Regions from separate parts of the Syntrophomonas curvata genome, predicted to be linked through region 1. Evidence: predicted binding sites of a transcription regulator. Region 1 holds the regulator's gene; the other holds the start of a gene.

Evidence for each region. Region 1 encodes CtsR, which represses protease genes until heat stress. Its sites were predicted from a motif close to AAGGTCAANNAAGGTCAAAT; they were not measured.
Region 2: dnaK (molecular chaperone DnaK) is a predicted target of CtsR. The motif match lies at 1,592-1,611, and genes of this name have one in related genera.

The regions. Positions count from the first base shown of each region.
Region 1 is NZ_CM129641.1:3,051,155-3,057,374, forward strand. It holds gene ACU70B_RS14135 (ATP-dependent Clp protease ATP-binding subunit) at 1-1,681, opposite strand, end outside; gene ACU70B_RS14140 (protein arginine kinase) at 1,873-2,949, opposite strand; gene ACU70B_RS14145 (UvrB/UvrC motif-containing protein) at 2,961-3,470, opposite strand; gene ACU70B_RS14150 (CtsR family transcriptional regulator) at 3,537-3,965, opposite strand; gene pilM (pilus assembly protein PilM) at 4,177-6,220, opposite strand, start outside.
Region 2 is NZ_CM129641.1:3,154,878-3,161,097, reverse strand. It holds gene dnaK (molecular chaperone DnaK) at 1-1,553, opposite strand, end outside; tRNA gene ACU70B_RS14690 (tRNA-Asp) at 1,881-1,957, shown strand; gene ACU70B_RS14685 (AIPR family protein) at 2,027-3,253, opposite strand; gene ACU70B_RS14680 (XRE family transcriptional regulator) at 3,369-3,686, shown strand; tRNA gene ACU70B_RS14675 (tRNA-Gly) at 3,960-4,034, shown strand; gene ACU70B_RS14670 (acyl-CoA carboxylase biotin carboxyl carrier protein subunit) at 4,277-4,489, shown strand; gene ACU70B_RS14665 (biotin--[acetyl-CoA-carboxylase] ligase) at 4,721-5,602, shown strand; gene scfA (six-cysteine ranthipeptide SCIFF) at 5,914-6,054, shown strand; gene scfB (thioether cross-link-forming SCIFF peptide maturase) at 6,125-6,220, shown strand, end outside.

The sequences.
Region 1 (6,220 bases):
CGAAGGAACCTATAGGGCGCTGCGGATTCTTCAACCCCGCCCGGGCTCTCCTTACAGCCCGAGCTACCGCCTGAACCGCCTCTTCCTGGCCTATTACCCGCTTATGCAGAACATCTTCCAGGTGTACCAGCCGCTCGCTCTCCGCGGCAGCCAGTTTGCTGACCGGTACTCCGGTCCAGCTCGATACTATGGCAGCTATTTCTTCCTCGCCCACTGAACCTACCTGCAGGCTGCGCTTATTAACCCATTCCTTGCGCTCATTCTCTATCTCATCACGCAGCCTCTGCTCTTCGTCCCTGAATTTGGCGGCTTTTTCGTATTCCTGGGCATTGATGGCTTCTTCCTTTTCTTTACTGATTTCTTCCATTTGTTTTTGTTTTTCTTTCAAATCCTCGGGCAGAACATAGTTGGCCAACCTTACCCGGGAGGAAGCTTCATCAATAAGATCAATGGCCTTGTCGGGCAGATAACGGTCACTGATGTAGCGAGTCGACAGCTTAACGGCTGCAGTGATGGCTTCGTCTTTTATCTTAACTCCATGATGAGCCTCATAACGGTCGCGCAGGCCTTTCAATATCTCTACGCTCTCTTCCTCACCGGGTTCGTCCACCACGATGGGCTGGAAGCGCCTTTCCAGGGCCGCATCTTTTTCAATATGCTTGCGGTATTCGTTTAAGGTAGTGGCGCCCACACATTGGAATTCCCCCCGGGCCAGAGAGGGTTTGAGAATATTGGCCGCATCTATTGCCCCTTCGGCCGCACCGGCTCCTACTATGGTGTGCAGTTCATCAATGAATATGATTACATCTCCGGCGGATTTTATTTCATTAACTATCTTGGTTAAGCGATCCTCAAATTCCCCCCGGTATTTGGTTCCGGCTATCATAGTGGAAATATCCAGGGCTACTACCCTTTTATTGCTCAGAATTTCCGGAACATGGTTTTCATTTATCCGCTGCGCCAACCCTTCTACAATAGCCGTCTTGCCTACGCCCGGATCACCGATTAAAACCGGATTGTTCTTGGTTCGGCGCGAAAGTATCTGTACTACCCGTTCTATCTCCTTTTCCCGGCCGATCACCGGGTCCAGCCGTCCCTCCCCTGCATCCTGAGTTAGGTCGCGGCTAAAGGAGTCCAGAGTCGGGGTTTTGCTCCGGCTTTTCTTTTTAGCCTGGAGGGAAGCGGCTGGGTTTACCTGGGATTCCTGATAGGGATTGCTGTTGTAACCGGCCGAGGCTTCTCCGCCTAAAAGCAGCATGACCTGCTCCCTGACCTGCTCCAGCCTTACTCCCATGGATATCAAGACCTGGCCTGACACCCCTTCCTCTTCCCGGATTAAAGCCAGCAGCAGATGTTCGGTGCCCACATAATTGACCCCCTGCAAGCGGGCCTCGTCAAAAGCCAGGTTAAACACCTTCTTGGCCCGGGGGGTGATGGGCAGATCACCGGCCGCTCTTTCCGCATTGGCATTATCTTCGCCGATCAGGCGGGTGATTTCCTGACGCACCTTTTCCAAGTCCAGTCCCATATTTAAAAGCGCCCGGGCGCCTACTCCTTCACCTTCCCGGAGCAGTCCCAGCAGTATATGTTCGGTGCCGATAGCCGGGTGATTAAGCTGCCGGGCTTCTTCCTGAGCATGAATAACGGCATTTCTTGCCCTCTGGGTAAATCTTCTAAACATATATAACTCCTCCTTTCGTTTATCGAACGGTTTTATGCCAACCATTGATTATACAGATTATCACCGATTTTTTTAAAGGTTTTTCGTCCGGTTAATTCTGATGAACGCACCACGGCCGCAATTTCGTACCCCAAAGGCATGACCGGCAGACATGCAGCCTCAGTGCTAATCTGCGCCTGGTTACTTCTTGTTCAATGCTCCCTGGTGGCGGCGAGTCTTTCCTTTATGACCTCGGCGCGTTTTATATCGCGATGGAAGGCATCCATTTCCTTGCCCGCCTTCTTCTGCAGGTGGGCAGGGCGGATGGCAATCACCAGTTCATTGAGGGCGAAGGGTTTTATTCTGGCCAGTATCCCCAGGTCAACTCCCAGCCTTACATCGGATAGGAGGGCCATCGCTTCATTGGAATTAATTACCCGGGCACTGCTCAGTATTCCATAAGCCCTGCCTACACGGTCCTCAAGCTGGTATTGCATATCTTCCTTGAGCCTTTCTCTCAACAATCTTTCCTGCTCGGTAATCCGTTCGGTTATGCCCGTTAGATTATTAATGATATCTTCCTCGGTCTGGCCTAGGGTTACCTGATTGGAGAGCTGGAAAAAATTCCCTATAACTTCGGTCCCTTCCCCATATATGCCTCGTACGGTCATACCCAGCTGAGCGATATTGTGAAAGATCTGGCTGGTCTGCCCGCTGATGGCTATAGCCGGCAGGTGGAGCATAACTGAAGCCCGCATTCCGGTTCCAACATTAGTGGGGCAGGAAGTAAGGTATCCCCTTCTTTCGTCAAAGGCAAAATTCAGGTGCTGTTCCAGGTCATCATCTATCTGTTGAGCCTGGCGGTAACACTCCTGCAGTTGCAAACCGGGCAGAAAGCACTGGATACGCAGGTGATCTTCCTCGTTTATCATTATTACCAGAGAGCCGTCCTGATTAGTCAGTACACCCCGATACGATTCATCCGATTCTGCATGCCCGGGGCTGATCAGATGCTTTTCCACCAGCATTTTCCGCTCCAGAGCGGTAAGCTGGTTAAAGGTAAGCAATTCCATTTCCCTAAGATTGGGGATGGTGCTTTTTTTCCAGGCATTCTCTATGGTCTGCAGGCTCTTTTTCCCGCTCTCCCGGTCAAGTATCTGCGGAAAAGGGATCAAGTCAAGATTCCTGGCTAAACGCACCCGGCTGCTTATTACTATGTCAGACTCCGGACCTTCATCAGCAGCCATCCAACGGACAAAACTGCTGTTCAGTAAATTATCGGCTTTCATTGTCCTTCCCCCTAACCTAGCTTTTTCTCTATATCTTTGATTGTATCCCTGATTTCTGCTGCCTTTTCATAATCCTCAGCCGCAACCGCCTGTTGCAGTTGTTGCTTCAGGGTTTCAATTTTTTTCTTCACCATGACCTTTTCTCCTCCCCGAGCGGGTACTTTGCCAACATGCTCACTATTACCATGAACCCTGCGCAGAGTAGGATCCAGCTCCTTTTCAAAAGCGGTGTAGCATTCGGAACAACCTAACCTGCCGGTATTCCTGATATCATTTAAGCTCATACCGCAATTGGGACAAATCCCTACCGGTAATTGCGCCTTTACATCGGGAAGATTAAAATTGCTTCCAAACAGACTGCCCAACAAATTGGGTATAGAGAAATTATTGGCCACATCAAACATAAAAGCCCCTTTCTGGGCTGCACATGCTTCGCATAAATGAGTCTCCACTTTTTTGCCGTTATACATCTGAGTAAGATGAACCGTTGCCGGTCTTTGTTTGCACTCTTCGCAATACATGCCCATTCCTCCTTTGAAGTAACGAATTTGTTTATACTCATAACTTTTTATTTGCTGTTTCTGAACTCAGTTGGTATCGGTATAATCGGCCAGCACAACTCTAAGCTGCTTAAATAAATGCTTTCTATATTCGGGTGACATATCTTTAAAAGCACAGGCGATAAGATGCTGAAGTATTTCCCCCTGGCTCGCCGTAATTGCTTTTTCCTGCAGCAGTTCATCTATCAATGTCATCAATTCATCTTTGCCGGCATTTTCTTCATCTTCCAGCTGATACCTGGTGATACGGACAAAACCTTTGCCGCCACGGCGGCTCTCCGTAAGGTAGCCCTCAAATTCGGTGAATCTGGTGCTGATAACATAGGTTACCTGGGAAGGAACGCAACCAAAGGTCTCCGCCAGCTCTGATCTTTGAATCTCAATCTGTTTGTCATCACTGCGCTCAATCAATACTTTAAGGTATTGTTCAATTCGGTCGGCCAGGCTTTTTTTCATTACCTCGTCCCCTCTTTGACTTTAATTGACTATATGTTTTAATTTTACTACTGATTTTTAAAATGTAAATAGCTATGTTTAAACATCCTTGACTAAATTTAACTAAAAGGCCCTTATATATTTTAGCCAGATATGCAGATTAATATGACCAGAATATAAGACAGGCCCCTGGCTATAAGGTTTAGCGCCAGGGGCCTGTTGTCTTAACAGGTCATTCCCAACCAAGCTCGATTTTACTTCCTTCTCGTATAGGAGTGGTAAAACCAGCCGCTTCCCCGTCTACTTTTATGAGCAGTTTAGCATTGACGGCCGGTTTGACTTCTATGACCTTGAATATATCGCTTAAGATAGCCCCGCCTTTATCCCGGTTTAAGGTTATGCGGGCACCGTCACGGATTTCATCATGGATTGCAGCTGTCTGACCATCGATTTCTATACCGGCGCCTTTGCCGGGAAGCCTTACTTCCTCACCATTGACATTAACATTGATGCCCCAATAGTCTGTACCGTCCAGCAGGTCTTTAATAGAGGGGCGCAGCGGTTTGCGGCTGTAAGTTATATCGGCGCCGGGCTCCACCTGTTGCTTGACCCCGGCCTTTAAGCCGTTGACCTGAACCTCAACCGGCATCCAGGTAACCGTGATTTCCCGGTCGTCCAGATAATAGCGGTAGGTTTGCTCCCGCAGCCAGTAGTCGTCTAGTCCGCTCAGGCGCAGGATATTATAAACACTGTTTACGTTGGCAAATTCAATCCTGGCCCGATCCGGTATGGGAGCATCAGGATCAAAGGGTTCTCCGTTCACGGTTATTACCGGTTCCAGCTCATATAGTTCACCGTTAACCTTTACCTGACCTTTGATGCCTGGTACCAGGTCTCTTCCGGTCAAACGGGCTCCTTCACCATCCCGGCCCGGCGTGAACTCAATGCTGTCCCCATCCTGGAGCCTGGTTTCCAATGAACCGGATTCGCCATTTACCCTGATCAGGGGAGCAGTTCCCATGCTTCCCTTTATTACCTTGACAAAGCCATTGATTTCGATGGTTTTGCCCATGCCAGGCTTACCATAGAGGTTATTAAGGGATATGCCTGAGCTCAAAAGAGCTGCGGCTACGTTGAGTTCACCCATGTTCCAGAGGGCGGTTTCCCTTCCGTTTACCGATACCTTGATGAAGGGTATGGGGGGAATAGTAAAGTAGTTGTAAGCTATACCAAGAGGGGTGATACCCTGGGGGCCACTCAGAAAGCCTTTGTCGGTATGGATATAATCCAGATTCTGTACCGTCCTTATACCCACCCGGTTGGCAGGGATACCGAGTTTATTTGCCAAGCTGGTGGTCAGGGAAGGAGTGAGGCTTCCTCCCCCCACGCAGACTACCGCATCAGGTACCTTTTGATTAAGGCCGGTAATGACATGGGCTATCTCACTGGTCATTTCGTCTACCAGCGGTTGCAGTTCCCGGCACAATTCCTGACTGGGCATAAGCTGCCGGTTATTGAGGATATCAGCTATTTCAACCTGATCTTGCACCGTCAGGCACCGTTTGGTGCTCTCGGCAGTATCAAAATCAAGCAGATAGCGGGCGGCCAGGTATTCGGTCAATTCATCGCCAGCGGTAGGTACCATGGCATAAGCAAATACCTTGCCTTCTTTAACCAAAGCGATGTCCGAGGTACCGGCGCCGATATCCACCAAAGCCAGATTTAACAGGCGCATCGCAGGCGGTATCGCCACTGCTAAAGCTGCAATCGGCTCTAAAGTAAGGCTTTCGATTTTAAGTCCCGCCCTTTTGAGGGAGGAAAACAGGCTGTCCACCACCACCCGGGGCAGAAAAGTGGCAATCACCTCAACTGCTATTTCGTTTCCCACCTGCCCCTGCAGTTTACTGATAGCCTGGCCTTCCAGCGAATACTCCATCACGCTGTATCCCACACAAAAATAACTATTTCGGCCCCTAGCCCCCTGTTCTTCTTGGGCCAGCTTATACTGGGCTTTATGAACCGCCTCGATCTCCAGGGCCCTTACTTCTTCGTTGCTTATCTCGGTCAAAATCGAGCGGCTCTTACGGCATTGCCCCGGGGAAGTCTTTAATGCCTGCCCTGCCGCAGCTACCGCCGCCGATTCCAGTTTAATCTGCAAACGCGCTTCCAGAGTGTCCTTAATCTGTTTTATAGTGGCGGCTACAGCCTCCACATCGTGGATCTGCCCATCCATCATGGCTCGGGTACTATGCTCCAGCATTTCTGCATCAACAACC
Region 2 (6,220 bases), 100 kb from region 1:
TCTTCCTTACTATACTGCTTGGCATCTTCTATCATACGGTCAATTTCCGCTTTATCCAGATTGGAAGAATTACTGATAGTAACGCTTTGTTCCTTACCGCTGGATTTATCCCGGGCACTGACGGTTAAAATGCCGTTGGCATCAATATCAAAAGTCACTTCAATTTGCGGAACCCCCCTCATAGCGGCAGGAATTCCATCCAGTTTAAACTGCCCCAGGGAACGGTTATCCCGGGCCAACTCTCTTTCTCCCTGCAGGACATGTATATCTACGGCGGGCTGATTATCTTCAGCAGTGGAAAGCACCTCGCTTCTGCGTGCCGGGATAGTGGTATTTCTTTCGATAATCCTGGTCATTATACCCCCCATGGTCTCTACCCCCAGGGAGAGGGGGGTGACATCCAGCAGGACGACATCCTTCACCTGGCCGGACAGAACTCCGGCTTGAATAGCAGCGCCTACCGCTACCACTTCATCCGGGTTTACCCCCATGTTCGGTTCTTTACCGGTTAAATCCTGCACCAGTTTTTGCACCGCCGGAACCCGGGTGGAACCACCCACCAGGATGACCTCCTCAATATCCTGTTTAGTCAGGCGGGCATCTTTTAGAGCGTTTTCCACTGGCAGTCTCAGTTCTTCAACCAAATCATGGATTAAGTCCTCAAACTTGGCCCGGGTCAATTTCATATCCAGGTGTTTGGGACCCTCGGCATCGGCAGTAATAAAGGGCAGGCTTATCTGCGTCTCCATCACACTGGATAATTCAACCTTGGCCTTCTCGGCCGCCTCGGTCAGCCTTTGCAGAGACTGCTTATCCTTGCGCAGGTCGATCCCGTAGTCTTTTTTAAACTCATCGGCCAGCCAGTCTACCACCCGTTTATCAAAATTGTCTCCTCCCAGGTGGGTGTTGCCGTTAGTGGATTTTACCTCAAAAACGCCGTCGCCTACTTCCAGAATAGATACGTCAAAGGTTCCTCCCCCCAGGTCGAAGACCAGGATAGTCTGGTTGTTCTTACTATCCAGGCCATAAGCCAGGGCGGCTGCGGTAGGCTCGTTGATAATGCGCAATACATTTAATCCCGCAATTCTCCCCGCATCCTTGGTAGCCTGGCGCTGGGCGTCATTAAAGTAGGCTGGTACGGTAATTACCACATCAGTAATCTTTTCCCCCATATAACGGGAAGCATCCTCTACCAGCTTGGTCAGCACCATAGCAGATATTTCCTCGGGCGAAACCAGATTGTTATTAACCTTGAAACGAACCGCGTCATCATTACCGGCCGCTACCTTATAAGGAACCAGGGTTCTCTCATCGGCAACCTCCTTAAACCTCCTGCCCATGAATCTTTTCACGGAATAGAAGGTGTTCTCCGGATTAAGTGCCGCCTGCCGTTTGGCGATCTGTCCTACTAACCGATCTTCACCTTTAAAAGCTACTACCGAAGGCGTAGTCCGGGCTCCTTCGGCATTGGCAATAACCTCCGGACTGCCATTATCCATAATTGCAACGGCTGAATTAGTCGTGCCTAAATCAATACCTAAAGCTTTTGTCATTTTAACAACCTCCCTTAATTAAGCCCATTAAAAAAACATTGGTCAAATATGGTCAGATAATCTCTTGTAAGGGTAAAAATTTATATGTCCTGCTGTCTCTGAGTATAATATCTTGATGCTTAATAGTCAATAATAGTCAAAGAATTTTTGATTAAATATCTCACTTCAGCAAGAGAAATAGATATGGGAAAAGAGGTGATATGCCGGTGTAAGGGCCATAGCAGGCCCGGATTTTCCATGGTTAAATAGATTGCAGAGCACTTCTCCTGGCAGGTGTTGAAGAATATCACGACAGCAGTTAGAATAATAGTGGATACTTTAATTCGCGGAGCCGTGGTGCAGCGGTTTAGCATATCGGCCTGTCAAGCCGAAGATCGCGGGTTCAAATCCCGTCGGCTCCGCCATTACGAATGACCCTTAAGTGGTCATAAGGACAAAAACAGGTTGGTACAATACCAACCTGTTTTTTTGTGTTATTTTTTACTTTTTTGCTTTAGTAGCTTTCTAAGACTTTGTGTTTCAACAATGCGATAGTTTGATAGCCATAGAGGCTTGTCCTTTCCTGCGAGCTGGGGATTTGAAAAAGATTCAAACGTGTTTTGAGCTAAGCTCACTCCAACGTCATTCCATATTTCAATGGGATTAAAGAGCCACGATACCTCTCCGGTTTCACTATCAAACTGCAGCAGACTCCTAAAAGCTCCAAAAATCGGGTAGATATATCCCGTAGAAGTCTTGTATTGCATCTCGTTCTTCAGAAAAAAAGAATTGAAGGATTGACTCTCTCCATTTTCTTTTTCACTAGGCTCTATGCCGCGAACCCGCCCAAATCTAGGAATTGCAACACCCTGAGCTATTTTGTACTCCTTGTATTTTTCTGAGATTTCTCGCTCAATCGTATCATATAATAATACCAAATCAGGGATATGTTTCACTAATGACAAATAAAGTGGAGAATCGCAAGCGGCTTTATAACGTTTAAATACCTGCGCCTTTCCTGAATAACTCTGAATCGGAGCAGATGAGTCATCGGGAAAACTTTCAATATCAAAAGCATACATTAAACGAAGTAGCTCTGCTATGCCGATTTCCTTGTTTTCATTATCCTTGTATGCAATCATATTTGCATATGGCTGATTTTGAATAGATTTTTTAATATTCTCAAACTTATCGTCCAAGTTAAAAAGCGCAATATCCGTTACCTGTACAGACGTATTTCTTGCATCTGACAATCGTGTGACATTCTGAACATTGGTGATTACTTCCATACGCACATATTTTTCAATATCATTTGGAATTTTACTCCGCTGATCAATGATGGCTTTGTATGTATGCCCACCATCAAGGATGCCGAACAGACTCCTGTCGCTATCTTCGGATTGATCCCCTAAATCAACAGTAACAATTGAACTTGCGGAGTCGAATGCAAGTGATTTGGCTGAAATAACAATACCGCGATTGTTTAGATAAAAGTCCGTTTCAGGCTCCACGACCGCAGCCCTAAGGTTCTTAGCTGGATTGGTGGTCATTTTGGGAACACGAGGGTTCACATCCATAGGAATGTTAACAGGTAAATCCTTCATGTTTACCAGAAGGTAATAGATTGTTTCGAATGTGCTTTCGTCTTCATCATCTTTACTATAAGGTGAAGCAAGTGTACGTAGCGCTCGAACTCGAAATTTTAATGTGTCTTTTTTCATAGGTTGTCCTCCTAAGTAGTTTTTTTACACGAAAGCTATTGCTTTGTGTTTGATTTTATATTATCATGGATACAACATATTTCAATGCACCATGGTGCATATTAAGGACTGGGAAATGGCAGAGAAAAAAGAGTATAGTCGCCTATTGGTTGATATCGGAACAATGTTAGCAGAAAAGCGCAAATTACTTGGAAAGCCTTATCACAGTAGAGAAAGCTTTATTGAGAAACGAAGTGCAGAAATTTTCAACAACGTTCCTTGGATTTCTCAAAGACACTTGGCAAACCTTGAGCGAGGGAAAAACTGGATTAGTGTTGAATTGCTTATACATCATGCTTACGCTTTGGAAATGGATCCTATGGATTTATTTAGGGAAATATTAGAGGTATACAATTCGTCGGCCACTAACCTTCCACTAACTATGGAAGGTTAGTGGCCGTATTTAGCTTTGTAATATTCATCTGTTTACTGCCGGTTTTCCTTATTTCATGCGGGTTTGAGAGTTTGTCCTTATGAACGCTCGCACTAGCAGGCTGCGCCTGCATGCAATTCGCGCTCCTCACAATGTGGGGAGCCGTTTTGTTTATGCCCGCGCCGAGGTCTGCATCTAAATCGAGCAAATAACACATTTGTTTTATGCCTCCAGTAATTGCTTTCAAGGGGGCAGGTTGACTCCGGTCTTCATCTGTTATAAAATAACTTTGGTGCGGGAGTAGCTCAGTGGTAGAGCACCGGCTTCCCAAGCCGGGTGTCGAGGGTTCGAACCCCTTTTCCCGCTCCATTATTATGTGTGAAGCACATATCGTTGTCCTTGTGAGGGGTCCATTATTAGTGAGTCTTAGTTCACAGCTGTGTTCCCGAGAAAATTATAAGTAATATGCCAAAAGCCATAAACGTTGTTTATGGCTTTTGGCATATGTATGCGTGGATGGGTAGCAATATGGGCTGGGGATAATCAGACTATGAGGATTTTTTACCGGATTTGGGGAAAGATATTTCAAAAATTAATGGAGGTTAAAAGCAATGGCAAACTTTGAGAGCCCTTTATCCGGAAAAATATTGGAGCTTAATCTAAAAGCAGGCCAAAAAGTTAATGAAGATGATGAAGTAATCGTTATCGAAGCTATGAAGATGGAAAACCCTATCTATTGTCCGTTCTCTGGTACAGTCAAAGAAATCAGGGTTAAAGTCGGAGACCAAGTAAGCGAAGGGGATGTATTGGCCATAATTGAGTAGGCGGCTTTTCAGCCCGCAGCATTTATGGCCGATACTATTATTTATAGCGGTAGTTACCGCTACCGCTATCGCACTGGCTAAACTGATTATTAATGTAGTAGCGGATTAATTTCCTTTAAAGCTGGTTTGGCTTATAATTGCTACAGAGTACATCACCTTATATTTAAAAGGAAGTGTTATGAGAAAGGTTTCTCTCTTTCTATGGGTGATGTTGAAGCAGGGGTGGTTAATTTGCCAGACAAGTTTAATAATAACCAAAATTTTAACTCCCCAATCCGCTGCTGGGTGCGAAGCGCTGCTGCTGATGCTTTTAAAATCCGATTCTACCAGGGGCGGGTCATACAATTGGCAGGAAAGACTATCTACCATTATGACCAGCTATCTTCTACCAACTCGATTGCCCGGCTAATGACCGCCAGTGGCGCCGGTGAAGGGACTATGGTAATGAGCGAATCCCAGAGCAGAGGCAAAGGCAGGCGCAGTCGCTATTGGGAGTGCCCGCCGGGTAGGGGGATTCTGGTGTCGATAATTTTGCGGCCCTCCATTGCCATTAGGGAGATACCGCACCTTACCTTGCTGGCCGGGGTATCGGTGGCAGAAAGCCTGTGCAGAATAAGTGGGTGTAACGCAGGCATCAAATGGCCTAATGATATCATTATAGACGGGCAAAAGGTTTGCGGTATCCTGGCGGAGAGCATGACTTCCAAGAGCTATGGACCGGCGGTTATTATTGGCGTAGGTATAAATGTGAATCAGGAGCAGTCCGAACTGCCCCCGGATTGCCGTAAAACGAGCACTTCGTTAAAGATCAAGACCGGTAATGATCTGCCCCGGCTTAGAATTCTCCGGGAGTTTATCAACAGTTGGGATGAACATTACCGATGTTTTTTAGATTCGGGGTCCCAATACGTGAAAGATAAATGGTTAACGTACAACCATACATTGGGGCGAAGGGTAACTGTCAATCGGGGTTCAGATTCGGTTTCGGGTCAGGCGGTAGCTATAAGTGACAATGGCGGTCTGCTGGTTCGATTAGCAGATGGTGAAATAAGGGAATTTATGGCTGATGATGTCACCTTGGGGAGAAGCTTTTATAGTATTGCCGACCTTTAAGAACCGGTGTCTTAAACCTGGCTTGAAACGGGATACCAGAATAATCCAGGCATAGCACCCAGCGAGTCCTTGGCAGCAAGAGCGTCTTATGAAGAGCTTATCTGCAGATAACGCACCGGAACAGGCCTTTACAATAAGGAAAGAAATAAGATATAATGCAGGGGACGGAAATAAAAGCCATTTTAAAGGCTATTTAACCGCCTTGGTTCATTAAATTGTTACATTCGGCATATCTTTTAATAATTTAATAGAAAGTTGGCAGAACGGGTGCTTACAGCCTGCACCCGGCTATTTAAATGGGAGGTTGGATAATGAAAAAACACATCGTTACGGTGGTAAAAGCAAACCTTAAACGTGATGGGGAAATCAATTGTCGTGAATGTGCCACTTCTTGCCAGTCAGCCTGCAAGACTTCCTGTACGGTTGGCAATCAGGTATGCCGTAAGCAGTAATTCACATGAGGATGGGGGCAGAGCCCCTTTTTTTATGCACTGATACTGATACAGGGAGAGGAGAAAAAAGGTGTACCGACTGGCCAGCTATGATTTTGCCGCCCATATTCATTTATATCGCTGGAAAGAACTCAATATTTTATTGGACGTAAATAGCGGCGCCATT